2 linked regions of the Azospirillum brasilense genome follow. The main gene of each other region encodes a partner of the protein of the gene in region 2 in a complex. Links are inferred from orthologs where the notes say so. Each region holds a gene or a part of one and is shown on either strand. Other genes may lie near its edges. The genes, in order: H1Q64_RS08235 and pnp.

Region 1 (15,625 bases), 700 kb from region 2 along the record:
GCCGCGCGGCATGCAGCAGATGAGCTATCTGGTCCGCGTCGCCCTGTTCGGCCTCGTCGTGCTGATGATCGACGCGATGATCGAGTTCGGGGCCGGGCGCCGCTACGCCGGGGTGAACGTCGTGGTCCGCTCCGCCGGCTGCGCCACGCTGATCCTGATGCTCCTGCTCTTCGGCAATTTCGCCAACCGATCCTTCATCTATTTCCAGTTCTGAGGGAGCCCGAACCATGATCCGCCTTTTGGCCGTTGTCGGACTGATCCTGGGCATGGTGGTCGCCATGGACCGCGCGGTGGCGTCCTGGATGGGCGACACGCTCCTCCAATCGTCGGACCGCTTCATGACCGTCTACCGCAACGGGCCGCCCGCCGACGTGGTGATCCTGGGCAACTCCCGCGCCGACAACCACTTCCCGGTGGAGGAGGTGCAGGCGCTGACCTGCGGCCGGGTGCTGAATCTGGGCATGGGCGGCGCCCCCACCACGGTCGGCGACCTGCTGTGGGAGGATTACCTGGACCGGCACGGCGCCCCCCGCCTGCTGCTGGTCGAGCCGACGAGCGTTGTCGACGATCCCAAGGCGCTCGCCGACCTGCCGCTGCTGGCCTACTACTCGGAGCGGGTGGACGGCTTCATCCGGCAGGTCGACGCCACCATGTGGGCCTCCAACAAGCTGTTCAACACGCTGATCTTCAACAACAACCAGACGATCCGGCTGGCCTTCGACGGGCTGCACCCGACCGGCGACCGGACGCTAAGCGGCACCATGTCGCCCTTCCTCAAGGCCCAGCTCGCAAAGGCGCCGACGGAGCGGATGGAGGGCTTCCAGCCGAACTGGGACGCGCTGGACCGCATCATCGGCACAGCGCGGGAGAAGGGCACGCGGGTCGCCGTGGTCATCACGCCCTTCTTTCCCGGCTACATCGAGAAGGTGACCAACTTCGACGCCTTCTTCGAGGATCTGAAAACCCGCCTGCCGCCCGACGTGCCGGTCATCGACACCCGCCGCGAGGTCGAGGACGAGGCCCATTTCGTGGATGCCCTGCACATCAACCAGGAGGGGGTCCGCGTGATGCTGGCGCGGATGGAGGACCGGTTGCGCCCGCTGGCCGACTGCCCTACCGACACGGCCCCGGCCGACGCCATCGCCCAGCTCCGCCCGGACACCCACACCGCCGCGAGGCCTTGAATCTCCGCACAAAAGAAAAGCCCCGCCTCCCGAACCGGGAAGCGGGGCTTTTTTCTTGTCGAACCCGTCCGGTCGAACCGGTCCGGTCAGTAGAGACCGCCAGTCCCCACCGTCGCCGCCGATGGCGGAGCCGCCGGAGCGCCCCAGCCACCCGGCTGCTGGGCCGCCGGATCGCCGCCAGGCACCCCGCCGGTCCAGCCGCCGTCCGCGGCGTGGGCCGAGCCGTCCAGCACCATCTGCGGCTGGTCGGGGTTCGGCTCGGTGCCGGGGATGAAGGCTTCCCAGATCGCCTTGCGCTCGCCGGGCTGGGCAAGGCGCCCGTTCTCCGGGTTGACGCGGACGAGGCGCAGGCCGCGCGGCACGCGGAACGGCGTAGCCGGCTGGTCCTTCAGCGCCACCTCCATCACGTCCTTGAACACCGGAACCGCCGCCGAGCCGCCGGTTTCGCGGGCGCCCAGCGAGCGCGGCTGGTCGAAGCCGATGTAGGTGCCGACGACGAGGTCGGGCGAGAAGCCCATGAACCACGCGTCATGGCTGTCGTTGGTCGTGCCGGTCTTGCCGGCCAACGGCTTGCCCAGCGACAGCAGCTTCGTCGCCGTGCCACGCTGGACGACGCCCTCCAGCATGGAGACCATCTGGTAGACGGTGCGCGGGTCGTTCACCTGCTCCCGCGTGTCGGCGACGGCGGGAACGGTCAGCCCATCGCTCCAGGCCACCTGATTGCAGGAGGCGCAGGGGCGCGTGTCGTGGCGGAAGACGGTCTTGCCGTTGCGGTCCTGCACCCGGTCGATGAAGGTCGGGCTGACCCGCTTGCCGCCGTTGGCCAGCATGGCGTAGGCGGTGGCAAGGCGCAGCACCGTCGTCTCGCCCGCGCCGAGCGACATCGGCAGGTAGGGCTGGAGGTTGTCGGTGATGCCGAAATTCTCAGCCAGCGCCTTCACCTTGTCCATGCCGACGGCCTGGGCCAGACGGACGGTCATGACGTTCCGCGACTTCTCGATGCCGGCGCGCAGCGGCGTCGGGCCGTAGAACTCGTGGCTGTAGTTCTCCGGCCGCCAGATCGGCTGGCCATGACCCGGGTCGTATTCGAACGGGGCGTCCATCACCAGCGAGGACGGGGTGAAGCCCTGGTTCAGCGCCGTCAGATAGACGAAGGGCTTGAAGGAGGAGCCCGGCTGGCGCATCGCCTGGGTGGCGCGGTTGAAGGAACTCATGTGCGGGGAGAAGCCGCCGACCATGGCGAGCACGCGGCCGGTGTGCGGGTCGAGCGCGACCAGACCGCCCTGCACCGCCGGGACCTGCCGCAGCGCGTAGGTGCCCGCCGGCGGCTCCTTGCCCTTCTCGTCCTTGCCGGCGGCCTCGACCAGGATCAGGTCGCCCAGCTTGGCGACGTCGGAGGGGCGGCGGATCTCCGGGCCGAGCCGGTTGTCGTCGCGTTGCGCCCGCGCCCAGCGCAGCTCGGCCAGCGGCACCCGGCCACGCGAGCCGTCCGGCAGACCGATGTCGAGCGCCGCCGCCTCGTCGTCCTTCAGCACCACCGCCAGATGCCAGCCCTCGGAGCCGGCGGGCGGCGCCATGGAGGCGAGCTTCTTCGCCCAGTTGTCGAAATTCTCCATCTTGCCGACCGGCCCGCGGTAGCCGTGGCGGCGGTCGTACTGCACCAGCCCGGTGCGTAGCGCCTTGGTCGCCGCCTGCTGGAGCACCGGGTCCATGGAGGCGCGGACCGACAGGCCGCCCTCGTAGAGCGCCTGCTCGCCATAGAGCTTCACCAGCTCGCGCCGGACCTCCTCGGCGAAATACTCCGACGTCACATACTCCTGCTCGTCGCGCTTACGCACGACCAAGGGCTTGGACTGGGCGATCCTGGCCTCTTCCGGGGTGATGTGCCCGTCCTCGGCCATGCGCCCGATCACCCAGTTGCGCCGCGCGATGGCGGCGTCGCGCTGGCGTTCCGGGTGGTAGTTGCTGGGCGCCTTGGGCAGGGCCGCCAGATAGGCCGCCTCCTCGATGTCCAGCTCGTCCAGCGCCTTGTTGAAGTAGTTCAGCGCCGCCGCCGCCACGCCGTAGGAGCGGTATCCCAGGAATATCTCGTTCAGGTACAGCTCGAGGATGCGGTCCTTGCTGAAGGCCCGCTCGATGCGGACCGCCAGGATCGCCTCCTTGATCTTGCGCGAGAAGGACACCTCGTTGGTCAGCAGCATGTTCTTGGCGACCTGCTGCGTGATCGTCGAGGCGCCCATCGGCCGGCGGTCGCGGCCGAGATTCTCCACGTTGGTCAGGATGGCGCGGGCAATGCCGACGGGGTCGATGCCCTTGTGGTCGTAGAAGTTCTTGTCCTCGGCGGACAGGAAGGCGTTGGTCACGCGCTTCGGCATGGCGTCGATGGGGACGAACACGCGCTTTTCCGACGCGAACTCCGCCAGCAGGCGTCCGTCGCCCGCATGGACGCGGGTGGTCACCGGCGGTTCGTAGTTGGCGAGCTTGGTGTAGTCCGGCAGTTCGTGATCGTAATGGTCCAGCATGTAGACCAGCCCCCCCGCCCCGGCCAGGGCGAGGATCACGACGGCCATCAGGGCGGACAGAATAAAGCGCATGACGGTTCCCAGACAGGCATGGCGGCGGCCCCGCCGCCTTCGTCCGGGACAGAGACCGGGAAGACGCGGAACCGTCCGATGGGCGGCATCCTACACCGCGAGGGGCGGCAGTCCGACTCCCTCGCAGCCATGTCAGGAAAATGTGACGGCCACAAGGCGCATGCAAGAAAGTGGTGACCGGAGAGAGCGTATGTCCGACCGCCTTTGCCCGCATGGCTGTGGCCGGGCAGCGGTGCCCGGCGGAGCGGTTCTCAGCTCTTCTGCGCCCCGGTCAGCCACTTGAAATAGGCGTCGATGGTGCGGACCATGCCGCGGCCCAGCTTCTCGCGGTGGGCCGACTTGCTCAGCAGGCTCACGTCCTGGGGGCTCGACAGATAACCCATCTCGACCAGGGCGGACGGCATGTCCGGCGCGGTCAGCACGGCGAAGCCGGCCTGACGGTGCGGCTTGCTGGGGATCAGCTTGACCTCGCGGCCGAGATGCTCCAGCGCCATGTTGGCAAAGCGCTTGGAGTGGTTCATCGTGTCGCGCTGGGCGAGGTCGATGAGGATCGAGGCCACAAGATCGTTCTCGGAGGACAGGTCCATGCCGGCCAGCGCGTCGGCCCGGTTCTCCTTGGCGGCCAGCATCTCCGCCTCGCGGTCGGACGCCCGGTCGGACAGGGTGTAGATGGACAGGCCGCGCATGTTGGCGGAGCCGATGCTGTCGGCGTGCAGCGACAGGAACAGGTCGGCGTTGGCCTCCCGCGCGATGGCGACGCGGTCGCGCAGGCGGATGAACACGTCCTTGTCGCGGGTCAGCCGCACCCGGTAGCGGCCCGAACCTTCCAACTGGCGCTTCAACTCCCGCGCCATCGCCAGCGTGATGTCCTTCTCATAGACCCCGCCGACGCCGACCGCGCCGGGATCGACGCCGCCATGGCCGGGATCGACCACGACCATCGGCTTTTCCGGGACCGGCGCCGCCCGCGGCGGGACCGGCGGCGGCAGGGCCGCGGCGACCGGCACGATGGGGTCCTTGCGCGCCGGCGGGCGGGCCGCCTCGCGGCTCACCGACGCCGTGGCCGTGGTGGCTGCGACCGGGGCGGAGGCGGCGAACTGCGCCGGGGTGGTGCGGGCGATGTCGAGGACGAAGCGCGGCTTGAAGCCGTCGCGCGGCGGGATGAGGTAGGACTCGACCACCCGTGCCGGGCCATCGGTTTCCACCACGAGGCGGGAAGCGCCGCCGTCGCGCCCTTCGAAGCGGTAGCGGGCGACCACGCCCTTGCCCGCCATCACCGTGTTGCCGCCCGGCCAGCTTACGTCCGGCAAATCGACCACGACGCGGTAGGGGGAGCCGTGCACCGACACGGTGAAGGGAACCGAGTCGGTGAGTTCCAGAACCAGCCGCGTCTTGTCGGGATGCAGACCGAGACGCGCGTTCAGGACGGACACCCGCTCCTGGACCGGCGGCGGAAAGGGCAGGGCCGCGGTGGTCTGGGCCTGCGCCGGGGCGCACGGCAAGGCGACCGCCCCCAGAAGGGCGCCCAGCGCAGCGACAATCGCGAGCAATCGGGGCATCCGTTCCACCAGAAACCGCAAACCGGCAAAGCCAGCGGTCAGCTATAGCGCAGCGAAATCAAGGCGCTCAACGGTGGCGTCCGGAGGCGTGGCGGAATTGTCGGCGAGGGTGCCGTTCGTGCAACAGTGCCCTGCTTCGCCCTCATCCCGGTGGAATGCCGCCGAACCGGATGCGGCGGACCGCAACTTTCGCCGAATTCCACGTTGTGCATGGTTTCGTGCTTGTCTATGGTAGCTCTGCGACATACCGCGACCCACCAGCCCACTCTTCCGAGAGGTTTCTCTCCGGGGTGACTGTGGGCGTCGCCCGCGGACCCCCACGGCCGAAATTTACATCATCGGGCGCGGTCCGGGGCGTGACGCTTCTGGGTTGCCGGTGGATTGGGACGAAACCTCGAAGCTGGTGCCGGCCGCAAGGCCGTAACCCGGAGGCCGAAGCCCGACCCGTCCTGGCTGCTTCGTCAGCGCCGTTCGACGGGTTAGGGGCCGGTTCCGCAGGCTTCGCTCACAACGATGACGCGCCCCGGCGGCTTGACCGTCGCGCGGGCGGCCTGGGGCGTCATGGGGATCTTGTATGGCCAAGCGCATGCTGGTGGACGCCACGCACCCGGAGGAAACCCGGGTTGCCGTGGTCAATGGGAACAGACTCGAAGATCTCGACTTCGAAATCGCCACCCGGAAGCAACTCAAGGGCAACATCTATCTTGCCAAGGTGACCCGGGTCGAGCCGTCGCTCCAGGCAGCCTTCGTGGAATATGGCGGGAACCGGCACGGCTTCCTGGCCTTCTCGGAAATCCATCCCGACTACTACCGCATCCCGATCGCCGACCGTGAGGCCCTGCTGGCCGAAGAGCGCCGGCTGGAGGAGCAGGCCGAGGCCCGCGCCGAGGCCGCCGCCGACGGCGCCGTGATGGCCGAGCCGATCCGTCCGGAGCAGGTGGAGGAGGAAGTCTCCCCGATGCCGGGCTCCTACGCGGAGGCCGAGGGCGACGGTTTCGAGGGCGACGTCCCGGCCTTCGCCACGGATGGCGGCTCGGATGAGGCCGCTGAGTCGGACGAGGCTCCGGAAGGCGCCGCTCCGGCCGAAAGCCCGGACGTCATCGGCGGGGACGAGGTCGAGGAGGCCCACCGCCGCCGCGCCCGACCGCTGCGCAGCTACAAGATCCAGGAAGTCATCAAGCGCCGGCAGGTCATGCTGGTCCAGGTGACCAAGGAGGAGCGCGGCAACAAGGGCGCGGCGCTGACCACCTACTTGTCGCTGCCGGGCCGCTACTGCGTGCTGATGCCCAACACGGGCCGCGGCGGCGGGATCTCCCGCAAGATCACCAACCCCGCCGACCGCAAGCGCCTGAAGGATATCCTGTCCGACCTGGACGTTCCGGAGGGCATGGCGGTCATCCTGCGCACCGCCGGTCTGGAGCGCTCCAAGCCGGAGATCAAGCGCGATCTCGAATATCTGCTGCGCCTGTGGGACGACATCCGCGTCCAGACGCTGAAGTCCTCCGCGCCCTGCCTCATCTATGAGGAGGCGAACCTCATCAAGCGCTCGATCCGCGATCTCTACACCGACGACATCGACGAGATCTGGGTTGAGGGCAGCGCCGGTTTCAATACCGCGCGCGACTTCATGCGCATGATGATGCCGAGCCACACCAAGCGCGTCATGCAGTACCAGGACGACACGATCCCGCTGTTCCACCGCTATCAGGTGGAAACGCAGATCGACGCGATCCACAGCCCGGTGGTGCAGCTCCGCTCCGGCGGCTACATCGTCATCAACCCGACGGAAGCGCTGGTTTCCATCGACGTCAACTCGGGCCGGTCCACGCGCGAGCGCAACATCGAGGAGACGGCCTACAAGACCAACCTCGAAGCCGCCGACGAGGTGGCGCGCCAGCTTCGCCTGCGCGACCTCGCGGGCCTCATCGTGATCGATTTCATCGACATGGAGGAGCCCCGCAACAACGCCGCGGTGGAGCGCCGCCTGAAGGAGGCGATGAAGAACGACCGGGCGCGCATCCAGCTCGGCCGCATCTCCGCCTTCGGCCTGCTGGAACTGTCGCGCCAGCGCCTGCGCCCGTCGCTGCTGGAAACCAACTTCGAGCGCTGCCCGCACTGCTCCGGCACCGGCGTCATCCGCTCGGTGGAGTCCGCCTCTCTGCACGTGCTGCGCGCCATCGAGGAGGAGGGCATCCGCAAGCGGTCGTCGGAGATCACCGTCTTCGTGCCGTCCCGCATCGCGCTCTACATCCTCAACCAGAAGCGCGGCGAGCTGACCAAGATCGAGGACCGCTACCGGTTCCGCGTCATGGTCCAGGCCGACGACACGCTGATCGCGCCGGACCTGCGGCTTGAGCGCGTGAAGGCCCGCACGCCGGAGGACGACGTGCCGCTGGTCAGCGCTGAGCGCGTGCTGGCCGAGACCGACCGCATCCTGGCCGCCGAGGCCGAGGAGGCCGAGGAAGAGGCGCCCGTCGTCGAGGCCGTCGAGGCCGAGGTCACCGAACGCGCCGACGCCGTCGGGGAGAGCGAGGGCGACCGCCGCCGCCGCCGCCGCCGCCGCCGTGGCCGCGGGCGTGACCGCGAGGATGGCCGCGCGCCGTTCGGCGAGTCCGCCGAAGCGTCCGACGAGGCGACCGAGGGCGACGAGATCGAAGCGGAGACCGCCGACGCCGACGAGACGGCGGTCGACGAGGAAGCGATCGAGCGCGCCCAGATCGAGGCTCCGGAGTTCGTCATCAACGATGTCGATGTCGGCCCTGCCCACATCGAGGACGACGAGGACGAGGAGGCCGACCTGGCCGCGTCCGACGCGGACGACGGCGCCGACGCGTTCGAGCCGAACGGCGATGGCGAGGGCAACGGAGAGCGCAAGAAGCGCCGCCGCGGCAAGCGCGGTGGCCGCCGGCGGTCCCGCCAGCGCGAGGGCCTGGAGGCCGGCGAGGGCATGCCCTCCGACGGCACCGAGGGCGAGGCGGAAGCCGAGTCCTTCCCGACCGCTGTCGAGGCCGGCCGCGCCGTCAACCCGCCGGAACTGCCGGCGGACATGGAGCCGGTCGAGTTCGACTGGGTCCTGACCAGTGCGGTGGCCGCCGAGGCTGCTCCGGAAACTGCGGCGGACACCGCTGCGGAGGGTCCGGCCGCCGAGGAGGCCGCCCCGGTGGCCGAGGAAGCTCCGGCCCGCAAGCCGCGCCGTGGCCGTGCCAAGGCGACCGCCGCCGAGGCCGCCGAAGCGGTGACGGCGGAGCCGGAAGCCGCCCCAGCCAAGCCGAAGCGCGCCGCGAAGGGCGCCGCCAAGGGTGGCAAGGCCGCCGCGAAGGCCGCCGCTCCGGAGGAAACCGCTCCGCCGCCGGCCAAGCCGTCGCGCAGCCGCAAGGCGAAGACCGTGGCCGCCGAGGCCGCGCCTGCCCCGGCGCCGATTGCGGCCCCGGTCGCCGAGGAGCCGAAGAAGCGCCCGGCGCGCAAGCGCAAGACCGCGGCGGACGCTCCCGCCGAGGCGGCGCCCGCTCCGGCCCCGGTTGCGGCTCCGGTCGCCGAGGAGCCGAAGAAGCGCCCGGCGCGCAAGCGCAAGACCGCGGCGGACGCTCCCGTCGAGGCGGCGCCCGCTCCGGCGGTCAGCGAGGCGCCGGCGGCCCCGGCCCCGACCCCGGCTAATGAGCCGGCCAGCGCAAACCCCGCTCCGGAGGCCAAGCCGCGCCGGGGCTGGTGGAACCGCTAAGCGCGTTTCATCGCCGTAAAGACTGGAAAAGGCGCCTCGCGGCGCCTTTTCCTTTTCCAGAAACCGCGAAGGGTCCCGACCATGAGCAAGGCCTTCACCCGGGAGAACGACTCCGCCGGCGACGACGACGAGGCCGACGATCCCAAACCCTTGCCCAAGGGCGTGAAAAACTACATGACGCCCGAAGGCTTCCAGCGCATGCAGGAGGAGTTGCGCTCGCTGCTGCGCGTCGAACGTCCGAAGGTGGTCGAGGTGGTCTCCTGGGCCGCCGGCAACGGTGACCGCTCGGAGAACGGCGACTACATCTACGGCAAGAAGCGCCTGCGTGAGATCGACCGGCGCATCCGCTTCCTGACCAAGCGGCTGGAATCGGCGGAGGTGGTCGATCCCACCCTCCAGAAGAACCGTGACCGCGTGTTCTTCGGCGCCACCGTCACCTACGCGCGGGAGGACGGGACGGAGAACACCATCACCATCGTCGGCGCCGACGAGGTGGACATGGACCGCGCCCATGTGAGCTGGATATCGCCCATCGCCCGTGCCCTGCTGAAGGCGCAGGAGGGCGACGTGGTGGACCTGCGCACCCCCGCCGGGCTGGAGCAGATCGAGGTCGTCGCCATCCGCTATCCGGGCGACGCGGCGTAAGAAGGCTGGGGCTACAGAAGCCCCAGTTCCTCCAGTTCGGCGCGCAGGCTGGCGGCCCCGGAGAAACGATGCGCCGTCATGCCGAGGACGCGGGCGGCCTCGACGTTGGCCGGGCTGTCGTCGATAAAGTAGCAGTCCGCCGCCTGCAGGCCATAACGGTCCAGCAGAAGCTGGAAGATTGCCGGGTCCGGCTTCACCAACCTCTCGTCACCCGACACGATGATCCCGTCGAAGACGTTCAGGAAATCGAAGCGCCTGCGGGTCAGCGCCAGCTTCTCCGACGAGAAGTTGGTGATGGAGTAAAGCGGCGTTCCGCGCTGCCTCAACTCCATCAGGATCTCCGGGGTCCCGGCCATGGGGCCGGGCACCATCTCCTCCCACCGCTCGTGATAGGCGCGGATCAACTCGCGGCAGTCGGGAAACTCGGCGGTCAGTACGGCGACCGCCTCGTACCACGGGCGACCGCGGTCCTGCTCCAGGTTCCAGGCGGGGGTGCAGACGTTGTCGAGGAAGTCCTCCATCAGGTCCTCGTACCCGTCGAACAGTTCGCGGTAGAGATGCCGCGGGTCCCATTCGATGAGCACTTGGCCGATGTCGAAGACGACGGTGGTCGGCTTGGTCATCGTCAATTCCCGCCCCGGCCTCAACCCTTGCGGGCCGCGGCGACGAGGTCCTTCATCTGGTCCAGCTTGATGGCGCCGGGGACCAGCTCGTCGCCGATGACGAAGGCCGGGGTGCCGCGGATGCCCAGCTCCTCGGCCAGCGCCTGATTGGCGGCGATGACCTTCAACACCTCGGGGCTGTTCATGTCCTTCTTCAGCTTGTCGGTGTCCAACCCGACCGACTTGGCCAGCCGCTGGATCACGTCGTCGTCGAGCTGGCCGCGGTGGGCCATCAGGGCGTTGTGGAATTCCAGATACTTGCCCTGGCTGCGCGACGCCAGCGCCGCCTTGGCCGCGGTCATCGAGGCCGGGCTGAGGATCGGGAACTCCTTGAAGACGAAGCGCAGCTTGCCGTCGTCCTTGATCAGGCGCTCGGTGTCGGCTTGCACGGCCTTGCAGTAACCGCACTGGTAGTCGAAGAACTCGACCACCGTCACGTCGCCCTTGGGGTTGCCGGCCACCGGATCGGCGGGGTTCTGGAACAGCGCGGCCTTATTGTCGGCCAGCGCCGCCTTGGCCTTCTGCTCCTCGGCCATCTTCTGGCGCTTCTGGAGCGAGTCCACGGCCTCCAGGATGATCTCGGGGTTCTTCAGGATGTAGTCGCGCACGACCTCTTCGACGGCCTTGCGCTGCGCGTCGTCCATCGGGCTCTGCGCCTGGAGGGCGGGGGCCAGCAGCCCCGTCGGAAGGGCCAGCGCGGCGGCGAGCGCCAAGGCGGCGGGGCGGAAGCGGGTCATGGCGAACTCTCTCGTGTGGAGCCTGGAGGGCGCGATTCGGGGCGATACTGTGGACTGGGACGGCAGGGTCAGGCAAGACGGCTGTGCGCCGCGCGAACGGGGGAGACTCACTTGCCGCCCGCCTGCCCGCGGATGTCCTGGGCGCGCAGCCAGCCGGGGGAGCCGGCGGGCAGCAGCTTCTCTGCCCGTTCCGCCTGGAAGCGGGCCATCGGCTTGTCGCCGCGGGCGAAAGCCTCCTCCGCGGTGGCGTAGGCGACCATGCCGGCGTTGCCCTTCATGCTCCAGGCCTGGGCCATCAGCCGCCACAGGAAGGCCGACTGCGCCTGCGTCTTGGACGCCACCTGAAGGTTGCGCAGCGCCTCGTCGGCCAGCCGGCCGTCGTTCTGCTCCATCAGCGAATGGGCCAGCGAGACGCGGATGCTCCCGGCGTCCGGCTCCAGCTCGATCGCCTTGCGGTAGGGCGCGGCGGCGTCCACCGCCCGCCCGTTCTGCAGCATCAGGTCGCCCTTCATCTCATAGAGGAAGGCGTTCTTCGGCTCCTGGGCGATCAGCCCGTCGACCAGCGGCAGGGCCTGCCGGACCTCGCCGCGGCGGAAATAGGCGTAGGCCCGGCCGTAGCGCGCCACGAAGGACGGGTCGTCCGCCTTGTAGCGGCGCAGCGCCCCATTGGGGTCGAGATAGGCGTAGAGCTTGGCCTGGATGCGGCGGAACTCCTCGTTCCACTGGGCGGGAACCGGCTTCCTGCCGGCGCGCGACCGCTCCACGAAGTTGCGCACCGTCTCGATGCGCTCGCGGGTCAGCGGGTGGGTGCGGCGGTAGCCGGCGTCGCGGTCCACCAGCAGCGGGTCGTCGGCGGCACCCAGCTTCTCCAGGAAGGCGACCAGCCCCTCCGCCGAGATGCCGGACTGCTCCATGTAGGACAGGCCCGCTTGGTCGGCCGAGGATTCCTGGCTGCGCGAGAAGGACAGAAAGTTGCGCTCCGCCAGATGCTGGCCCAGCATGACGCCCGCCGCGCCGGCCCCGGCGTTGCCCGCGGCGATGCCACCGACGATGCCGATGCCCATGCCGATCAGCGAGGACAGGAAGGCGTTCTCCATCGCCTCCGACCCGCGGACCAGATGGCCGCCGGCGATGTGGCCGGTTTCGTGGGCGATCACGCCGATGAGCTGCCCGGCGTCCTCCAGCCCCAGCAGCAGGCCGGTGTGCAGGAAGATGTTCTGCCCGCCAGCGACGAAGGCGTTCATCGTGTTGTCGTTGACCAGCACGATGTTCACCGCGTCCGGATCGATGCCGGCGGCCTGGAAGATTGGCCGCGCCATGTCGCGGATGATATGTTCCGTCTCGGCGTCGCTCAGGAACTGCATTTCCTGGCGCCGCTGCGCGCCCGCGGGCGGCGACCACGACAGAACCATCACGGCAACCATGGCGATGACCGAAACCAGCCTGCTGGGCTTGCGCACCGTTACTTCCTCCGCACACCGGGGCACCGGGCAGCCGGTCAAGATGCCGGTCCGGGCGCCCCATTCCACCCGCCGAATCTGGCAAGGGTTGGGCGCGATTGCCATAGCCGCATCACTGGTCGGCGGATGCGTCAACACGAAATACCGCACGGGCGCCCCGGCCCAGAGCTTCGTCGCGGCCGACGAGCCGCGCGCGGCGGAGATCGGGCGCGACGTCATCGCCCAGGGCGGCAAGGCCGGCGACGCCGCCACCGCGATGGCGATGGCGATGGCCGTCACCTTGCCGTCGCGCGTCGGGATGACCGGCGGCGGCGTCTGCGTGGTGTTTGACGCCGCCAAGAAGGAAACCCGCACGCTCGACTTCCTGCCCCGTCCCACCGGTACCGGTGGCGCCCCCCTGCCCGGCTTCCTGCGCGGCGTCTACGCGCTCCAGGCCTCCACCGGGGCGATGCGCTGGGAGCAGACGGTGGTCCCGGCCGAGCAGCTCGCCCGCTCCACCCCGGTCAGCCGGGCGCTGGCCCGCGACCTCGCCGACTCCGCCACCCGCCTGTCCGCCGACCCGGAGGCCCGCCGCGTCTTCCTGCCGGCCGGTGCGCCGCTGGCCGAAGGCGCGCCGCTGAGCCAGCCGGAGCTGGCCGCCAGCCTGTCGCAGGTGCGGCGCAGCGGCATCGCCGCCATGTACGGCGGGCCGCTGGGTGGTGCCGTGGCGCAGGCCGCCACCATCGATCCCGCGGCGGTCCGCGGCTTCCAGCCGCGCTGGACCGGCACAGCGGCGATCCCGCTGGGCATCGTCTCGATGCATTTCGCCCAGCTTCCCGAGACCAACAACGGCGCCGCCCTGGCCGCCGCCTGGAACGCCGCTGCCGACCTGCCGCCCGACCAGCGCGCCGCCCGCGTGGCCCAGACGCTGGGCGCCACCGGCAACGGCGCGTCCGCGCCCGGCGCCGGCCTCGTCGTGATCGACCATGAGGAGAACGGGGTCGCCTGCTCCTTCACCATGGGGGCGCCCTTCGGCAGCGGCCGCATGGTGCCGGGCACCGGCCTGCTGGCCGCCCGCGGGGTGGATGGCGCCGGTTTCGGGGCACCCGCCCTGCTGACCAACGCCATCGTCGGTCGCACCCAGTTCGCCGGGGCGGCCAGCGCCGCCGGCAACGACGGCCCCGCCGCCGCTCCCGCCGCCCTGCTGACCGCCGCCCTGCCCGCCGCGCTGGACAAGGAGCCGGGCGCCGCCATTCGGGTCAGCCGCGCCGCGAACGGGCCGGGACGGGCCACCTTCGTCACCTGCCAGACCTCGATGGAGAGCGGCTGGAAGGAATGCCAGGTCGCCGCCGACCCGCGCGCCCACGCCCTGGGCATACTGGTCGAAACCGAGCGTTGATGTTCAGAAGTCTGGAATCATGAGCAAAGCACCCAAAGTCTCCAAACGGGGCGCCATCCCGCCCTTCTTCGTCATGGAAGTGATGCGCGCCGCCGCCGAGCGCGAAGCCGCCGGCCTGGAGGTCCTGCACATGGAGGTTGGGCAGCCCTCGACCGGCGCGCCGAAGGGCGTGCTGGAGGCCGCCCACCGCATGCTCGACGCCGACGTGCTGGGCTACACCGGGGCGCTGGGTATCCCGGCGCTGCGGGCGGCCATCGCCGGCTGGTACCGCGACCGTTACGGGATCGACGTGCCGGAGCGGCGCGTGGTGGTCACCACCGGCTCGTCCGGGGCCTTCCAGCTCGGTTTCCTGGCGGCCTTCGATCCGGGTGACCGGGTGGCCATGGCCTCGCCCAGCTACCCGGCCTACCGCCACACGCTGACCGCCATCGGGGTCGAGCCGGTGGAACTGCCGACCGGTCCGGAGCACCGCTTCCAGCCGACCATCGAACTGCTGGAGCGGCTCGATCCGCCCATCCAGGGCCTGATCGTCGCCAGCCCGGCCAACCCGACCGGCACGATGCTGAGCCGGGATGAGCTGACCGCGCTCGCGAACTGGTGCGACGCCAAGGGCGTGCGCCTCGTCTCCGACGAGATCTACCACGGCCTGACCTATGGACCGGAGGCCGTGACCGCCGCCGAGGTCAGCGAAAGCGCGCTGGTGGTGAACAGCTTCTCCAAATACTTCTCGATGACCGGCTGGCGGCTTGGCTGGATGATCGTTCCGGACGACCTGATCCGCTCGGTCGAATGCCTCGCCCAGAACCTGTTCATCTCCGCCCCCAGCCTGTCGCAGGCCGCTGCGGTCGCCGCCTTCGCCTGCACCGAGGAGCTGGATGGCCACGTCGCCCGCTACGCCCGCAACCGCGAGCTTCTGCTGAGGGAACTGCCGAAGGCCGGCTTCGACAAGCTGGCTCCGGCCGACGGCGCCTTCTACATCTACGCCGACGTGACGGAGATGACCGACGACAGCGAGGCCTTCTGCAAGCGCATCCTGGCGGAGACGGGCATCGCCTGCACCCCCGGCGTCGACTTCGACCCGGCCCGCGGCCTCCGCTTCGTGCGCTTCAGCTTCGCCGGCTCGGAGGAGACCATCGCCGAGGCGGCCCGGCGGCTGATCGCCTGGAAGAGGTAGGATAGCCCTTCGGTCCTCTCGCACTGAGCCCCCACCCTAACCCTCCCCCGCTATCGCAGGGGAGGGGACGGACGCCACTTCGCAGAAGACACCCTCCCCTGCGCAGCGGGGGAGGGCCGGGGTGGGGGCCCAACGCGACCACTTTGCCAAGCAGCCGCCAGGGCGGAACTCAGTACGCGTATTCCTTGAACACCGGATCGACGCTGCCGCCCCAGGGGCCGTTGAACTTCTCCAGAAGCTCGTCGGCGGGGGTCTGGCCAGACTCGGCGATGTCGAGCAGCGTGTTCAGGAAATGCGCTTCGTCGTCGCCCCAGTTGTCGTTGCGGGCGCGGCGGGCCAGACCGCCGCGGGCGATCTCCAGCACCTCAAGCGCGACCTCCCGCACCGTACGGCCGCGGAAGGGGGTGCGCAACGCGTGGCGCGGCACCTCGGCGCGCAGGTGGGCGCGCTCCTCCGTCGTCCAGCCCTTCACGAGGTCCCAGGCGGCGTCGAGCGCCTGGCTGTCGTAGAGCAG
Region 2 (14,854 bases):
CGCCGACCCCGACAATCTGCGCGCCGAATACGCCGTGATGGTGCGGTCGGACATGAAAGGCCAGGGGCTGGGCTACCAGCTCATGAACAAGATCCTGGATTACGCCCGCTCCCGCGGGATCAAGGAGGTCTACGGCGAGGTCCTGCGCGAGAACACCAGCATGCTCGGCATGTGCCGCGCGCTCGGCTTCATCCGCAAGGAGAACCTGGACGAGCCCGGCGTGGTCGAGGTCCGCATCGAGCTGGGCGGCGGGCTGGCCGCGGAATAACCGCAGCGGCCCCTTGGGTGGCGCCCACTTGGAAGCGACGAGGGAGAGGGCCATACTCATGGGCATGAGCGATCCGGCACCCCGCCCGATGACCGTGGAGGAGTTCCTCGTCTGGGACGACGGGACCGACACGCGCTATGAGCTGGACGGCGGCCAGCCTGTCGCCATGGCGCCGCCCGCCGCGACCCATGGCGCCTTGGCATCGGCGGTCATGATTCAGCTTGGAACGCGGCTCCGTCCTCCGTGCCGGACCATTTCCGAAGCGGGCATTCGGCTTTCCGACCACGAGGACACCTATTTCCAGGCGGACATCGCGGTGACTTGCCAGCCCTTGAAGCCCGGCATGGTTCCGGTGCCGGACCCGACGATCATCGTCGAGATCCTGTCGCCCTCCACCGCGCAGTTCGACCGTGGGCGAAAGCTGGCGATCTACCGGGAAATCCCGTCGGTGCAGGAAATCCTGCTGCTCGACTCGACGAAGCGCTATGCCGAACTGTGGCACCGCGAGGACGAACAGAGCTGGGTCGTCCGCGACGTCATCGGGAGCGGGACGCTACGCTTCCCCTCGGTCGGGATCGAGATCCCCATGGCCAGCCTGTATGAGGGCGTCCTCTAGACGCCCTCTCCCACCGCCTTACAGCAGCGTTTCCAGGACGCGGTCGGGCGGGGCGTGGCCGTCCGCGAAGGTCTTGATGTTGATGATGACCTTCTCGCCCATGTCGATGCGGCCCTCAATGGTGGCGGAGCCCATGTGCGGCAGCAGGACCACGTTGTCGAGCCGCAGCAGCTTTGGGTTCACCGCCGGCTCATGCTCGAACACGTCCAGGCCGGCCCCGGCGATCTCGCCCTTCGACAGCATCCGGGTCAGCGCCGTCTCGTCGATCACCTCACCGCGCGAGGTGTTGACGATGAAGCAGTGCGGGCGCAGCAACTTCAGCCGGCGCTCCGACAGCAGGTGGTAGGTCGCCGGGGTGTGCGGGCAGTTGATGGACACCACGTCCATGCGCGCCAGCATCTGGTCCAAGCTGTCCCAATAGGTCGCCTCAAGCTCCTGCTCGACGTCCGGATAGACGCGGCGGCGGTTGTGATAGTGGATCGACATGCCGAAGGCCCGCGCCCGGCGCGCCAGCGCCTGCCCGATGCGGCCCATGCCGAGGATGCCCAGCCGCTTGCCCTGGATGCGGTGGCCGAGCATCGTCGTCGGCCCCCAACCCTTCCATTGGCCGGAGCGGACCAGCCGCTCGCCCTCCGCCAGCCGGCGGCCAACCGCCAGCAGCAGGGCCATGGTCATGTCCGCCGTATCCTCGGTCAGGACGCCCGGCGTGTTGGTGACGCTGATGCCGCGCTCCCGCGCCGCCTTCAGGTCGATGTGGTCCACGCCTGTCCCGAAGGAGGCAATGAGGCGGAGCTGCGGCCCGGCCTTCTCGATCACCTCGCGGTCGATCCGGTCGGTGACGGTGGGAACCAGCACGTCGGCCGTCTGCGCCACGTCGATGAGCTGCGCGTGGGTCAAGGGTTCGTCGTCGGAATTCAGCCGTGCGTCGAACAGCTCCATCATCCGCGTCTCGATGACGTCGGGCAATTTGCGGGTGACGACGACGAGCGGCTTCTTCTTTTCGGTCATTGGACGGTGCCTCCCCCATTCCGGGCCGACGCTTGTCCTATCAAGCGGTTGGGAAGCTGTCCAGATGGCAGTGACGATTCGGCGCGGCGGCCAGCCTGATGAGCCGCCCCGCCATGTGACAAGAACCGACGTCGCGCGCACGCCCGCGCCTTGCGCTTGCTCCTGGCGGCTACCCCTAATTATAGTGCCTCCGACTCAAATCCTTCCGATCTCCACAGCACGGGGCTGCCGGTGTTGCCGTTGCCGACGACGTCTGCCATCCGCCGCGCTCTCGCCGTTCTGGCGCTGGCCGTCGCAGCCTTGACGCCGGTCACGCCGTCCACCGCCGACGCGTCGGAAGGCGCGCGGCGCGAGAAGGACCCGACCCACGCCTCGGGCCTGCCGATTCCCCGTTTCGTGTCGCTGCGCTCGGGCGAGGTGAACGCGCGCACCGGCCCCAACGTGCGCTACCCCATCGAATGGGTGTTCACCCGCAAGGAAATGCCGGTGGAGATCACTCAGGAATTCGACACCTGGCGCCGCATCCGCGACTGGGAAGGCAGCGAGGGCTGGGTCCACCAGAGCATGCTGTCGGGCAAGCGCAGCATCGTCATCACCGGCGACATCCGCGCCGTCCGCAAGGAGCCGCGCGGCGACGCCGCCGTCGTGGCCCGCGCCCAGCCGGGGGTGATCGGCTGGCTGCGCAAGTGCAAGGGCGAGTGGTGCGAGGTGGACCTGAAGGGCTATCGCGGCTGGATGAGCCGCGGCGAGTTCTGGGGCGCTTACAAGGACGAGACGTTCGAGTAAGGGGCGGGCGGTTTGCCCCCACCCTTCCCACGGCTGGCGCCGCGGGCCCCTTCCCTCCCCCGCTGGGCGGGGGAGGGCTAGGGTGGGGGCAACAGGTTTCCCCTACCCGAAATCCCCCACAAGCTCCGCCCGCACCGCCTCCGGCATCACCGCCATGTGGCCGTACCGGGGATGGCCGATGCCGAGGATCACCTCCGTCCCGGGGGTGCGGAAGGCGGCGATCTGCTCCGGCGTGAAGTCGAAATGCAGGAAATGGACGGCGGACGCCTTGCCGGCCTCGTTCGTGCGCTCCACGTCCTCCTCCGGCCGGCCGGTTACCGTGTGGCCGGCAAAGCGCAGCGTCACCGTCCGCTCCACCCCGCCCAGCCGGCCAAGTTCGGCGGCGCGGCGCGCCGGATCGGCAATCTCGAACATCACGGTGGCGACCAGTTCCGTCCCCTGGGGGATCAGCCCGTTGTAAGCGCACAGTTCGCCGTCGATCTGTGCCTCGCCGCCCCGCTCGATGAACAGCATCTCGTGGACCTGCTGCCACATCGTCTCGTAATTCTCGAAATGGACGAGGGCGTAGGGACCGACCGCGACGCGGCGCCTCTTCTTCACGGCGACCAGCGCGCTGCGGCGGGCGGCGCGTTCGCGGGCGTAGCGGTCCAGGGGAAGAATGTCGGCGCGGGTGATCGCGGTCCGGCGTGCCGTCATGACGACAGCTGGTCCAGCATCCTCTGGAACCGCCCGGCGTGGCTCCGCTCGGCCTTGGCCAGTGTTTCGAACCAGTCCGCGACCTCCTCGAAGCCTTCCTCGCGGGCGGTGCGGGCCATGCCAGGGTACATGTCGGTGTATTCGTGGGTCTCGCCGGCGATGGCGGCCTTCAGGTTGCTCACCGTGTCGCCGATGGGCAGGCCGGTGATCGGGTCGCCAGCCTCCTCCAGGAATTCCAGGTGGCCGTGGGCGTGGCCGGTTTCGCCCTCCGCGGTGGAGCGGAAGACGGCGGCGACCTCGTTGTGGCCTTCCACGTCGGCCTTCTGGGCGAAATAGAGATAGCGGCGGTTGGCCTGGCTTTCACCCGCGAAGGCCGCCTTGAGGTTCTGCTCGGTCTTCGTGCCCTTCAGCGACATGGCGGCGTTCTCCAGACGGGGTTCTGTCCGGCCCGGCCGCGCGCGGGCGTGGGGCCTCCGGCGGCCGAGCCTCGGCTACGGCTTATGCCATTGCTCCCAAAACGCGTCAATGTTCCGGAAATTCCCCGAAGACCCGGTCGGGAGACGGATTTTTTCCGGAGACGGCCATCGGCCGCCCGTCCCTCAGCGGTCCTCGCCCTGCTCCGCGCTCAGCCGGACGATCACGTCCACCCGGGCGATGCGCGTGCCCGGCGGGGCCGGCGGCAGATGCTGCACCACCACGTCGTCGCCGGGGATGTCCTCCAGCCGGCTCGTCCCTTCCAGGAAGAAGTGGTGATGGTCGCTGGTGTTGGTGTCGAAGTAGGACTTGCCCGCCTCCACCACCACCTCGCGCAGCAGGCCGGCGGCGGTGAACTGGTTCAGCGTGTTGTAGACCGTGGCCAGCGACACCCGAAGGTCCGCCCCCATGGCCTCGGTGTCGAGCTGCTCGGCGGTGACGTGGCGGTGTTCCCCTTCGAACAGCAGGCGGGCCAGACCCAGACGCTGGCGCGTCGGGCGGAAGCCTGCCGTCTGCAGGCGATCGAGGGCGCGCTTGAAGGGTCGGGTGCCGGTCATCGTCGTCTGTTCGCCGTGGTTCAGGTCACAAAGTCGAAACGCGAAACGGACCGCGGCGATCTGCCGCAGCCCGCTCACTTTAGAACGATTTCAGGTCAGGGGGCAAGCGCCCCCCGCAAAGCCGCGGGCCGTCGGCGTCAGTAGCCGGTGGCGATCCGCTCGACCAGCTGCTTCACGGTCGGGATGAATCCGTCCTTGTAGTAGGGGTCCGACGCGAAGCGGAAGGCGTTGTGACCGGCGAACATGAGCTGGTTTTCGCAGTCGTCGGTGTGGCTGACCGCCTGCAGGGTCTTCTGGATGCAGTAGGACCGCGGATCGGCGCGCTTGCCGTTCGTGCCTTCCTCGTTCTGCGCCCAGTTGGAGAAGTTGCAGGCCGACAGGCAGCCCATGCAGTCCACCTGATCGCGGTGGATGCGCTCCGCCTGCTCCGGCGTGACGAAGATGACCGTGCTGTCCGGCGTCTTCAGGCCGCTGGTGAAGCCCTGGGACAGCCAGCCCTCGGCGCGGGCCTTGTCCGTCTCGGTCACATAGACCGGGCGGCCGCGCGGGCCCAGCGGCAGCTCGGCGGAATGCTCGCCCACCGGCTTGGGCAGATAGGCCACCTGACGCTCCGAGCGGGCCATCAGGTCCATCAGGAACGGGTTCTTGACGGCGGAGGAGTAGAAGCCCGTCGGTGAGAATCGGTTCAGGAAGACATCGCCCTCCTTCAGCGTCAGCAGACGATGCTTCCAGGCGTTGGAGATCGGGCTCTCCTGGGTCAGCAGCGGGCGCGTGCCGAACTGGAAGGCCACCGGGCCGAGATCGGGGTTGTCGATCCAGTCTTCCCAGTCCGACAGCCACCAGACGCCGCCCGCCATCACGATGGGGGTGTCGTTCAGGCCGAAGCTGTTCATCATCTGGCGCAGCGCCAGGACGCGGGGGAACGGATCCTCCGGCTTCAGCGGGTCCTCGGAGTTGGACAGGCCGTTGTGGCCGCCGGCCAGCCACGGGTCCTCGTAGACCACGCCGCCGAGGTTCTCGCGGAACTTGTGGTAGGCGCGCAGCCACAGGGCGCGGAAGGCGCGGGCGGAGGAGACGATGGGGTAGTAGTGCACGCCGTAGTGAACGGCGATCTCCGCCACGCGGTAGGGCATGCCGGCGCCGCAGGTGACGCCGTGGATCAGGCCCTGGGAGCCTTCCAGCACGCCGTGCAGGATGTGCTCGGCGCCGCCCATCTCCCACAGGACGTTCATGTGGATGCGGCCCTGGCCGTTCGACGCCTCGTGCGCGATGCGCGCCTGCGCGATGCCGCCCTGGATGCCGAACTTGATCAGCTCGTCGTGACGCTCGCGACGGGTTTTGCCGTGATAGACCTGCGGCAGGAGATTCCCGTTCTCGTCGTAGCTGTCGGCGTTCACGCCCGAGAATGTTCCGATACCCCCGGCCGCCGCCCAGGCGCCCGAGCTTTCCCCGTTGGAGACGGCAATTCCCTTGCCACCCTCGACGAGCGGCAGAACCTCCCGGCCAGACATCAGCAACGGCTTAAGCGCCTTCAACGAAACCTCCAAGACCATGAGAGCGCCCGCGTGCGGGCACCCGGACAGCGCGACCCGAAAGACGACGAAAAACGCCGCCGGGAGTCGTGCCCCCGACGGCCCATGCCGCCATGAGCGATCTATATATGAGGAAATTTCCGTGCGGACGAGCGGATTCGCGGTGTTAGAAAAAAATCTGTCACAGCGACATGTCCCCAAACGTCAACCGGTGCTCCCTGGGGGAACCGTCTCACGGTGTCGACCCGGCGGCCAGCTCCGCCGCCAGCCGGCCCGGCGCGTCGGTGAAGAGTCCGGCCACACCCCAGTCGAACAGCGCCCGCGCCCGCGCCGCGTCGTTGACCGTGTAGGCCAGAACCGGACGCCCGGTGGCGCGGTAGGCGGCGACGCTCTCCGCCGTCTGGCGATCCTGATGGACGTTCAGCGTGGCCGCGCCGATGCGGTCGGCGATGGCCGCCCAGTCGGCGGGAGGATCCCACAGCAGGTAACCGCGCGGAATCTCCGGCGCCCGGTCGCGCGCCACCTCCAGGCAGGGCACCTCGAAGCTGGACACCAGCAGGGGCAGGCCGCCGGGCCACAGCCGTTTCAACAGCTCCAGCGCGGCTTCCGCCGTCGGCACCTCCTGGCCGGGATAGGGTTTGATCTCCAGATTCAGGCCCAGGCCCAACTTGCGGATCACGCCCAGCGCCTCCTCCAGGGTCGGCACCGTTTCGCCGGCGAAACGTGCGTCGAACCAGGAACCGGCGTCCAGCGCCTTCAGCTCCGCCAGCGTCAGGTTAGGCACCGGCCCGGCGCCGTTGGTGGTGCGCTCCAGCGTGTCGTCGTGGATCAACACCGGCACGCGGTCGCGGGTGAGCATCACGTCCACCTCGACCCAGGCGGCGCCCTGGCGGGCGGCTTCGCGCAGGCTGGCGAGCGTGTTTTCCGGCGCGCTTTCCTTGGCGCCGCGGTGGCCGATCAGGCGGGGAAGAGTCGACAGCATGGGTCCTGCGGGAGTAAGAGCGGGCCTCTCAATGATAGGCGCAAAGCGGCGGATCGGGAACGAGCGATGAAGGCAGCCCACAGCGTGACCGATCTGGTGGCCGCCGGGCTGATGACGCCCGCGGCGGGCGAGGCCGTGGCCGCCGTGGCCGACCGCTACGCCATCGCCCTGACCCCGTACCTGCTGGAAACGCTGGCGGACGCTGCGCCCGGCGATCCCCTGTACGCGCAGTACGTCCCTTCCCACGAGGAGGCGTACACAGCCCCGGAGGAGCGCGCCGACCCCATCGGCGACGTGGCGCGCAGCCCGGTGAAGGGCATCGTCCACCGCTATCCCGACCGGGTTTTGCTGAAGCCGCTGCACGCCTGCGCGGTCTATTGCCGTTTCTGCTTCCGACGGGAAATGGTCGGCCCCGGCGGCGAGGCCCTGTCGCCCGACGAGCTGGACGCCGCCCTGGCGTACGTGCGTGCGCATCCCGAGGTGTGGGAGGTGGTGGTGACCGGCGGCGATCCGCTGCTGCTGTCGCCGCGGCGCCTCTCCCACATCGTCCGCAGCCTGTCGGACATTCCCCATGTCGGGGTAGTCCGGCTGCACACCCGCATCCCCGTCGCCGACCCGGCGCGCGTCACCGCGGAGCTGGTCGAGGCGCTGAAGGCGCCGGATGTGGCGACCTGGATGGCCATCCACGTCAACCACGCCAATGAATTGACGGAGCCGGCGCGCGGCGCCGTCGCCCGGCTGGCCGACGCCGGCATTCCCCTGCTGGGCCAGACGGTGCTTCTGAAAGGCATCAACGATGACGCGGCGGCGCTGGAGGCGCTGTTCCGGGGATTGGTGCGCAACCGGATCAAACCCTACTATCTGCACCATCCGGACCTCGCCGCCGGCACCAGCCATTTCCGTCCGACCTTGGCCGAGGGGCAGGCGCTGGTGAAGGGACTGCGCGGGCGCGTCTCCGGCCTCTGCCAGCCGACCTATGTGCTGGACATCCCCGGCGGGCACGGCAAGGCCCCCGCGGCGCCGGGCTGGGTGCAGCCCGACGGGGAAGGAGGTTATGTGGCGGAGGACTTCACCGGGGCGACGCACCGCTACCGCGGCTGATCAGCGCGTCCCCAGCCCCGGCCCCAGCCCGAACAGCGGGTCCGGGTTCAGGACGACGCCATGAATGGCAACGATGGAGGCGAAGCCGGTCCACAGCACCAGCGGCAGCCAGCTCGCCGCGATGGCGCGGTCGTCCGGCCAGACCAGAAGCACGCAGGTCGAGGCGATGATGAAGTAGGCGATGGTCCAGGCCGCCGCCAGGATCGGGCTGTCCATCGTGAAATAGGCGAATCCGAAGCTGGCGTAGAGCAGCCACAGCGCCCCCTGCATGCCGATCAGCGCCGGGCGCCAGCGGATCGTCCAGGGCGCGTTCAGCAGCCGGACGCAACCCCAGAGCTGGATCAGGCTGATGCTGAACCAGACGGCCGGAAAGGCCCAGCCCGGCGGCTGCAGCGGCGAGGGCTGATAGCCGGGAAACGGCTCCCCGCCCCGCTCGAACACGCCATAGGTGTTGGTGAGCAGCCAGAAGACCAGAGCCTGCCACCAGTGCACGTGGAATGGCAGCGGGCCGGTGTCGGTTGCGGGTTCCGTCGGGACGAAGGAGCGGTGGTTCATGCCTTAGGAAATGGCACGGCCCCGCTTGCGGTCAAGCGGGTGGTTGACGCATCCGGCGGAGCGCCGGAACAGCCGCCCCCCTTCGCTGGTTCTCCTCTCGCAATGCGTCGGGGGAGGATCGGGCGATGCGGTGGCAGGACGGTCGCGAGAGCGAGAATGTCGAGGATCGGCGCGGCACGCCCGGAAGCGGCGGTTTCCGCACCGGCGGGATCGGCATCCCCATCGGGCGGGGCGGCGTCGGCATCGGCGGGCTGGCGGTGATCGTGGTGGTGTCGCTCCTGCTGGGCATCAACCCGCTGGACCTTCTGCAGGGCACCGTCCCGCAGGAGCAGGCCCGCACCGAGCAGTCCGACGCCCCGCGCGGCGGTGGGGATGACGAGCTGAAACGCTTCGTCTCCGTCGTGCTCGCCGACACGGAGGACACTTGGTCCGCACAGTTCCAGCAAATCGGCCGGACCTACCAGGACCCGGCTCTGGTGCTGTTCTCCGGCACGGTGGATTCCGGCTGCGGCTTCGCCCAGGCGGCGATGGGTCCCTTCTACTGCCCGCAGGATCGCAAGGTGTACATCGACCTCAGCTTCTACCGCGACCTGCGCGACCGCTTCCGCGCGCCGGGAGACTTCGCCCAGGCCTATGTCATCGCCCATGAAGTCGGCCACCATGTGCAGAACCTGCTGGGCATCTCCGACCGGGTGCAGCAGGCCCAGCGGCAGGCCGGCTCCCAGGCCGACGCCAACGGGCTGTCGGTACGGCTGGAGCTTCAGGCCGATTGCTTCGCCGGGCTGTGGGCCAACCACGCCAACCGCGAGCGCCAGATCATCGAGCCCGGCGACGTCGAGGAAGCCCTGACCGCCGCCAGCGCCATCGGCGACGACCGCTTGCAGAAGCAGTCGCGCGGCACCGTGACGCCGGACAGCTTCACCCACGGCAGCTCCGTCCAACGGGTGCAGTGGTTCCGCAAAGGGCTGGAGACGGGCCAGCTGAACGCCTGCGACACGTTTGGGGCGGAGCGGCTGTAGCAGCCCTCCTCAAATCATCCGGCGTCGGACAGTTGCGCGGGCAGGCGGGAGCGCACCGGCTGGCGCCGGTCGATCACGCCAGCGACCGCCCCCGCCGCATCGCGCCGGATCTCGGCCAGAAGCACGCCGTTGTCCGGCGCTTCCTCCATGTCGCCGATCCGCGGGGAGGCCGCCAGATCCATGGTGGTTGCAACCTCGCTGACCGGCACCGGATCGGGGAAGAGCAGGTGGACGTAACAGGGAGCGGACGAACCGCCCGGCACGGTCAGGGACGCGCCCTCGCCGGGCAGCACCAGGAAGCGCCCCATGGCGTCGAAGCCCGCACCGCTCCCGACCGTCACGCAGTTCCCGCCGCCTTGGGCCACCGCCAGCCCTTCCAGCACACCGGGCGTGTGGAGCATTCGGTTCTGCAAGGCGTTCCAGTTCAGGAGGAACCGCTGTTCGAGCGTCATCAAGGCGCTCGTCAGGAACATGCCGTCGCCGTAATGCAGGCAACGGGTGGCGTCGGCAGGAATGGAAGCGGGCATCGCGGGTCACCGGGGCCGTGGAGCGGGAAGTACCGATCGTGGAACAATCCGGGCGACACCGGCCATCACCCCGTCCCCCCGCCGATGAACAGCCCTTCCGGCGGCAGGAAGCGGCTGTGCAAGCGGAAGGACGGGAAGCCGGCGGGAAGCAGGTAATCGAAACCACCCCAATTCATCTCTCCCAGCGGCGCCGTGGCGCCTTGGCCGACCGGGAAGGGAAAAAAAGGGGCGATGGCGGTGAAGGGATCGGCTCCGTCCGCCGGGTCGAGGTCGGCCCCGCTGCCCGCCCCCGTGCCAATGTCGCCGGCCAGGGCCGTGCGGTTGCGGACGATCAGGCTGAGATCCACCGTGTTGACGTAGCGCGCCTGCGCGCAGTCGAAACCGGCAAGCACCAGATTGTAGCAGAGAAGCCAAGCGTTCCAGCTCGTCACATGGCCGGCAACCATGCGGTCGGCCGGGTGGGTCGGGACGCTGATCGCCAGCACGCCGTCCGGAACAAGGCAGCGGCGCAGCTTTTCGAGAAAAGCACCGGGATTGCGTTGGTGTTCCAGCACATGGGAGCACCAGACCACATCGAAGGTCCGGTCGATGGCCGCATCCATGAAGTCGGTGCGAATGTCGGCGCTGCGGTGCAGATCGACCGTCACCACCTCCTTCCCGATGTGGCGCAGCAGGCGCGCGTGGTCGCCACCGCCCGATCCGACGTCCAGCACCGTGCGGAACTCATAGGAATCGACGAGGCGGAGAAGACCTTGCAGTCCCCAGTCGATCCGGAAGGACGGTCCATCCGGCGGGAAGACTGCGGTTTCGGAGGGCTGGTCGGGCATGGACAGGCACGCGTCCCGCAATGGTGGTGGTTCCACCTTGTAACACGGGGGGCGGGAGCAGCCGAAGGCCGGAAGCGATGAAGGAGCGAAAGAGGATTGGGGGCGGAAGCGTTCCACCCCCTCCCCGACCCTCCCCCGCTCGCGCAGGGGAGGGAGATGAGAAGCGTCGTTCCCGCTTGCGCGCGGAAAGACGGATCAGGCGGCGGGACCGTCCTTCTTGGTCAGGTCTTCGCCGGTGGCCTGATCGACCTGCTTCATCGACAGCTTCACCTTGCCGCGGTCGTCGAAGCCGATGACCTTCACCTTCACCGAGTCACCCTGCGACACCACGTCCGACACCTTGCCGACGCGCTGCTGCGCCAGCTCGGAGATGTGGACGAGGCCGTCGCGGGAGCCCAGGAAGTTCACGAAGGCGCCGAAATCGACGACCTTCACGACCTTGCCGGTGTAGACCACGTTCATTTCCGGCTCGGCGACGATGCCCTTGATCCAGTCGATGGCGGCCTGGGCGGCCTTGGTGTCCACCGCGGCGACCTTGACCGTGCCGTCGTCCTCGATGTCGATCTTGGCGCCGGTCTGCTCCACGATCTCGCGGATCACCTTGCCGCCGGAGCCGATCACGTCGCGGATCTTCTCCTTCGGGATGTTGATCACGGTGATGCGCGGGGCGTTCTCGTTCACCGCGTCGCGGGCGCCGGTCAGGGCCTTGGACATCTCGCCCAGGATGTGCAGGCGGCCGTCCTTGGCCTGGCCCAGAGCGATCTTCATGATCTCCTCGGTGATCGAGGTGATCTTGATGTCCATCTGGAGCGCGGTGATGCCCGCGTCGGTGCCGGCCACCTTGAAGTCCATGTCGCCCAGGTGATCCTCGTCACCCAGGATGTCCGACAGGACCGCGAAGCCGTCGTCTTCCTTGATCAGGCCCATGGCGATGCCGGCCACCGGACGCGCCAGCGGAGCGCCGGCGTCCATCAGCGACAGCGAGGTGCCGCAAACCGTCGCCATCGACGACGAGCCGTTGGACTCGGTCACTTCCGACACCACGCGGAGCGTGTAGGGGAAGTCTTCCTTCTTCGGCAGCAGCGGGTGGATGGCGCGCCACGCCAGCTTGCCGTGGCCGATCTCGCGGCGGCCCGGCGAGCCCATGCGGCCGGCCTCGCCCACCGAGTACGGAGGGAAGTTGTAGTGGAGCATGAAGTGCTCCCGGTACTCGCCCTGCAGCGCGTCGATGATCTGCTCGTCCTGGCTGGTGCCCAGCGTGGTGACGACCAGGGCCTGCGTCTCGCCGCGGGTGAACAGCGCCGAACCGTGGGCGCGCGGCAGCACGCCGACCTCCGACACGATCGGGCGGACCGTCTTGGTGTCGCGGCCGTCGATGCGGCGGCCGGTCTTCAGAACGGCGCCGCGCAGGATGTCGGCCTCCAGCTCCTTGAACTCGGTCACGATGGCCTGGGTCTCATGGGCCTCGGCCAGAGCCTCCAGCGCCTTCGCCTTGGCGGCGCCGATCTTCTCGTAGCGGACCTGCTTCACCGTCTCGGTGTAAGCGGCCTCCACGTCGGCGCCGACGGTCGCGCGCAGCTTCGCCTTCAGGGCGGCGCGGTCGTAGGCCGGCTCCGGCAGGTCCCACGGCTCCTTGGCGCACTCTTCGGCCAGATCGATGATGGCGTCGATGACCGGCTGGAAACTGCTGTGACCGAACATCACGGCGCCCAGCATGACCTCCTCGGACAGCTCCTTGGCTTCCGATTCGACCATCAGCACGCCGTCCTGGGTGCCGGCGACCACGAGGTCGAGCGCAGAACCGCCGACGGCGTCCATGGTCGGGTTCAGCACATACTGGCCGTCGACGTAGCCGACGCGGGCGGCGCCGATCGGACCGAGGAATGGGATGCCGGAGATCGTCAGCGCGGCCGAGGTGCCGACCATCGCGACGATGTCCGGATCGTTCTCCAGATCGTGGCTCAGCACGGTGCAGATGACCTGCGTCTCGTTGCGGAAGCCATCGGCGAACAGCGGACGGATGGGACGGTCGATCAGGCGGCTGACCAGCGTCTCCTTCTCCGTCGGGCGGCCTTCACGCTTGAAGAAGCCGCCGGGAATCTTGCCGGCTGCGAAGGACTTTTCCTGGTAATTGACCGTCAGCGGAAAGAAATCGACGCCCGGCTTCGGCGACTTGGCGCCGACGACCGTGCAGAGGACCGTGGTCTCACCATAGGTGACCAGCACCGCGCCGTCGGCCTGACGGGCGATCTTGCCCGTCTCGAACGTCAGCTTGCGTCCACCCCATTCGATTTCTTTGCGGAAAACTTTGAACATGGATTCTTCCTTCCATCCGACACCTAGGCCCGCCGGATTGCTGGCCTAAGCCGGGGTCATCGGTCGTCGGACCCCGCATGTGAAAACCCAACAAAGGGCAAAACCCGAAAAGGGCTAAAAAATCAAACGGCCGGTCCCGGAAGGTCCGGGCCGGCCGTCTGACTAGAACATACCTTCGCGAACAACCGAACGTCCCGACCGGCGCGACGCTCCCCGGTGCACCGGAACGCGGTGCGGCGGGTCGAGCGCTGATCGGGACGGATGTTCGGTCACCAGCACGGACGCCTTTTGGAAATCAGCGACGCAGGCCCAGACGCTCGATGAGCGTGGCGTAGCGGCTGTTGTCCTTCTTCTTGAGATAGTCGAGAAGACGGCGGCGCTGGCCGACCATCACCAGCAGACCACGGCGGGAGTGGAAGTCCTTCTTGTGGCCCTGCAGGTGCTCGGTCAGGTTCCGGATGCGCTCGGACAGGATCGCGACCTGGACCTCGGGCGACCCGGTGTCGTTGGTGCCGCGCGAATAGTCCTTAATGAGTTCCTGCTTGCGATCGGGCGTGATCGACATCGGGGTCTCCATCGTTCATAGGTTGAGAACGCGCACCGGACGGACCTCCGCCCCCTCCACGCGCGCCAGCGCCACCGGCTTTCCGCCGAAAAGCGCAATGACGGTGCCATCCCCACCAACATCGCCGCGCAGCGCCGTGAGGCGTTCGCGGTCCTGCCGGGTGAGGAGTGCCACCGTCTGGCCGTGCTTCAGTCGGTGCGCTTCCGCGTCCGTCAGGGCCAGCGCCGGGATGTCGTCCAGCGCGGTCTCGATCGGCAACAGAAGTCTTTCGACCGCGGTACCTTGCTCCATCGCGGTCAGATCGTCCAGGGAAATCGCCCCGTCCAACGTGAAGGACCCGACGCGCAGGCGTCGCAGATCGCGGATGTGCCCCACCGTCCCCAACCGTTCGGCGAGGTCGCGGGCGATGGAGCGGACATAGGTGCCCTTGCCGCAATCCACCTCCAGAACCGCGTGATCGGCGTCCGGCGTCTCGATCAGTTCCAACCGGTCGATGCGCACGGTGCGCGGGGCGATGTCCACCACCTCGCCCTCGCGGGCGATGTCGTAGGCGCGCTCGCCGTTGATCTTGAGCGCGCAGTACTGCGGCGGAATCTGCTCGACGAAGCCCAGGAAAGCGGGCAGAGCGGCGCGGATCGCCTCGGCGTCGGGACGCGCCGCGGAGGTTTCCACCGCCGTTCCCTCGCGGTCGTCGGTGGTGGTGCGAGTCCCCCAGGCAACGGTGAAGCGGTAGGTCTTCTCGCCGTCCATGGCGTAGGACACGGTCTTGGTCGCCTCGCCCAGCGCGATGGGCAGGATGCCGGTGGCGATGGGGTCCAGCGTGCCGCCGTGCCCGGCCTTCTCCGCGTTCAGATGGCGGCGCACCTTGGACAGCGCCTGCGTCGAGGTCATCCCCGCCGGCTTGTCCAGCACGATCCAGCCGTGGATCGGTTCGCCCCTGCGCTTACGAGCCACGGCGCCCCTCGCCCTCGCCGCCGTTGCCCTCATCCCCGTCGTCTTCGTCCTCGTCCTCGTCGTCGATGTCT

What was found.
Region 1: the proteins of pnp (region 2) and H1Q64_RS08235 are in contact, whole or in part, in a cryo-EM structure (PDB 9QH0), measured with the Escherichia coli proteins. The link is inferred for Azospirillum brasilense from one-to-one orthologs.

What each region holds. Positions count from the first base shown.
Region 1 is NZ_CP059449.1:1,730,200-1,745,824, reverse strand. What follows is about bases 5,513-9,255. They hold H1Q64_RS08235 (Rne/Rng family ribonuclease), read left to right. Parts: upstream 5,513-5,911; coding sequence 5,912-9,055; downstream 9,056-9,255. Other genes in these bases: greB (transcription elongation factor GreB), read left to right, coding at 9,137-9,255. Outside these bases: H1Q64_RS08255 (MBOAT family O-acyltransferase), read left to right, coding at 1-214; H1Q64_RS08250 (hypothetical protein), read left to right, coding at 228-1,184; H1Q64_RS08245 (penicillin-binding protein 1A), read right to left, coding at 1,271-3,778; H1Q64_RS08240 (N-acetylmuramoyl-L-alanine amidase), read right to left, coding at 4,030-5,337; more of greB, read left to right, coding at 9,256-9,700; H1Q64_RS08225 (HAD family hydrolase), read right to left, coding at 9,712-10,323; H1Q64_RS08220 (DsbA family protein), read right to left, coding at 10,344-11,099; H1Q64_RS08215 (M48 family metalloprotease), read right to left, coding at 11,207-12,559; H1Q64_RS33800 (gamma-glutamyltransferase), read left to right, coding at 12,528-13,937; H1Q64_RS08205 (pyridoxal phosphate-dependent aminotransferase), read left to right, coding at 13,957-15,111; H1Q64_RS08200 (glutamate--cysteine ligase), read right to left, coding at 15,281-15,625. UniProt on the Escherichia coli protein: Endoribonuclease that plays a central role in RNA processing and decay. Required for the maturation of 5S and 16S rRNAs and the majority of tRNAs. Also involved in the degradation of most mRNAs.
Region 2 is NZ_CP059449.1:1,037,577-1,052,430, reverse strand. What follows is about bases 10,705-13,676. They hold pnp (polyribonucleotide nucleotidyltransferase), read right to left. Parts: upstream 13,265-13,676; coding sequence 11,144-13,264; downstream 10,705-11,143. Other genes in these bases: rpsO (30S ribosomal protein S15), read right to left, coding at 13,560-13,676; H1Q64_RS04965 (class I SAM-dependent methyltransferase), read right to left, coding at 10,705-10,948. In the rest of the region: H1Q64_RS05030 (bifunctional acetate--CoA ligase family protein/GNAT family N-acetyltransferase), read left to right, coding at 1-268; H1Q64_RS05025 (Uma2 family endonuclease), read left to right, coding at 327-884; H1Q64_RS05020 (2-hydroxyacid dehydrogenase), read right to left, coding at 903-1,892; H1Q64_RS05015 (SH3 domain-containing protein), read left to right, coding at 2,124-2,678; H1Q64_RS05010 (DUF3501 family protein), read right to left, coding at 2,781-3,374; H1Q64_RS05005 (rubrerythrin family protein), read right to left, coding at 3,371-3,790; iron response transcriptional regulator IrrA, read right to left, coding at 3,974-4,405; H1Q64_RS04995 (NAD(P)H-dependent flavin oxidoreductase), read right to left, coding at 4,543-5,940; H1Q64_RS04990 (glycerophosphoryl diester phosphodiesterase), read right to left, coding at 6,170-6,919; H1Q64_RS04985 (lysine-2,3-aminomutase-like protein), read left to right, coding at 6,986-8,020; H1Q64_RS04980 (TspO/MBR family protein), read right to left, coding at 8,021-8,575; H1Q64_RS04975 (neutral zinc metallopeptidase), read left to right, coding at 8,701-9,594; H1Q64_RS04970 (hypothetical protein), read right to left, coding at 9,609-10,121; more of H1Q64_RS04965, read right to left, coding at 10,187-10,704; more of rpsO, read right to left, coding at 13,677-13,829; tRNA pseudouridine(55) synthase TruB, read right to left, coding at 13,845-14,783; 30S ribosome-binding factor RbfA, read right to left, coding at 14,773-14,854. UniProt on the Escherichia coli protein: Involved in mRNA degradation. Catalyzes the phosphorolysis of single-stranded polyribonucleotides processively in the 3'- to 5'-direction. Also involved, along with RNase II, in tRNA processing.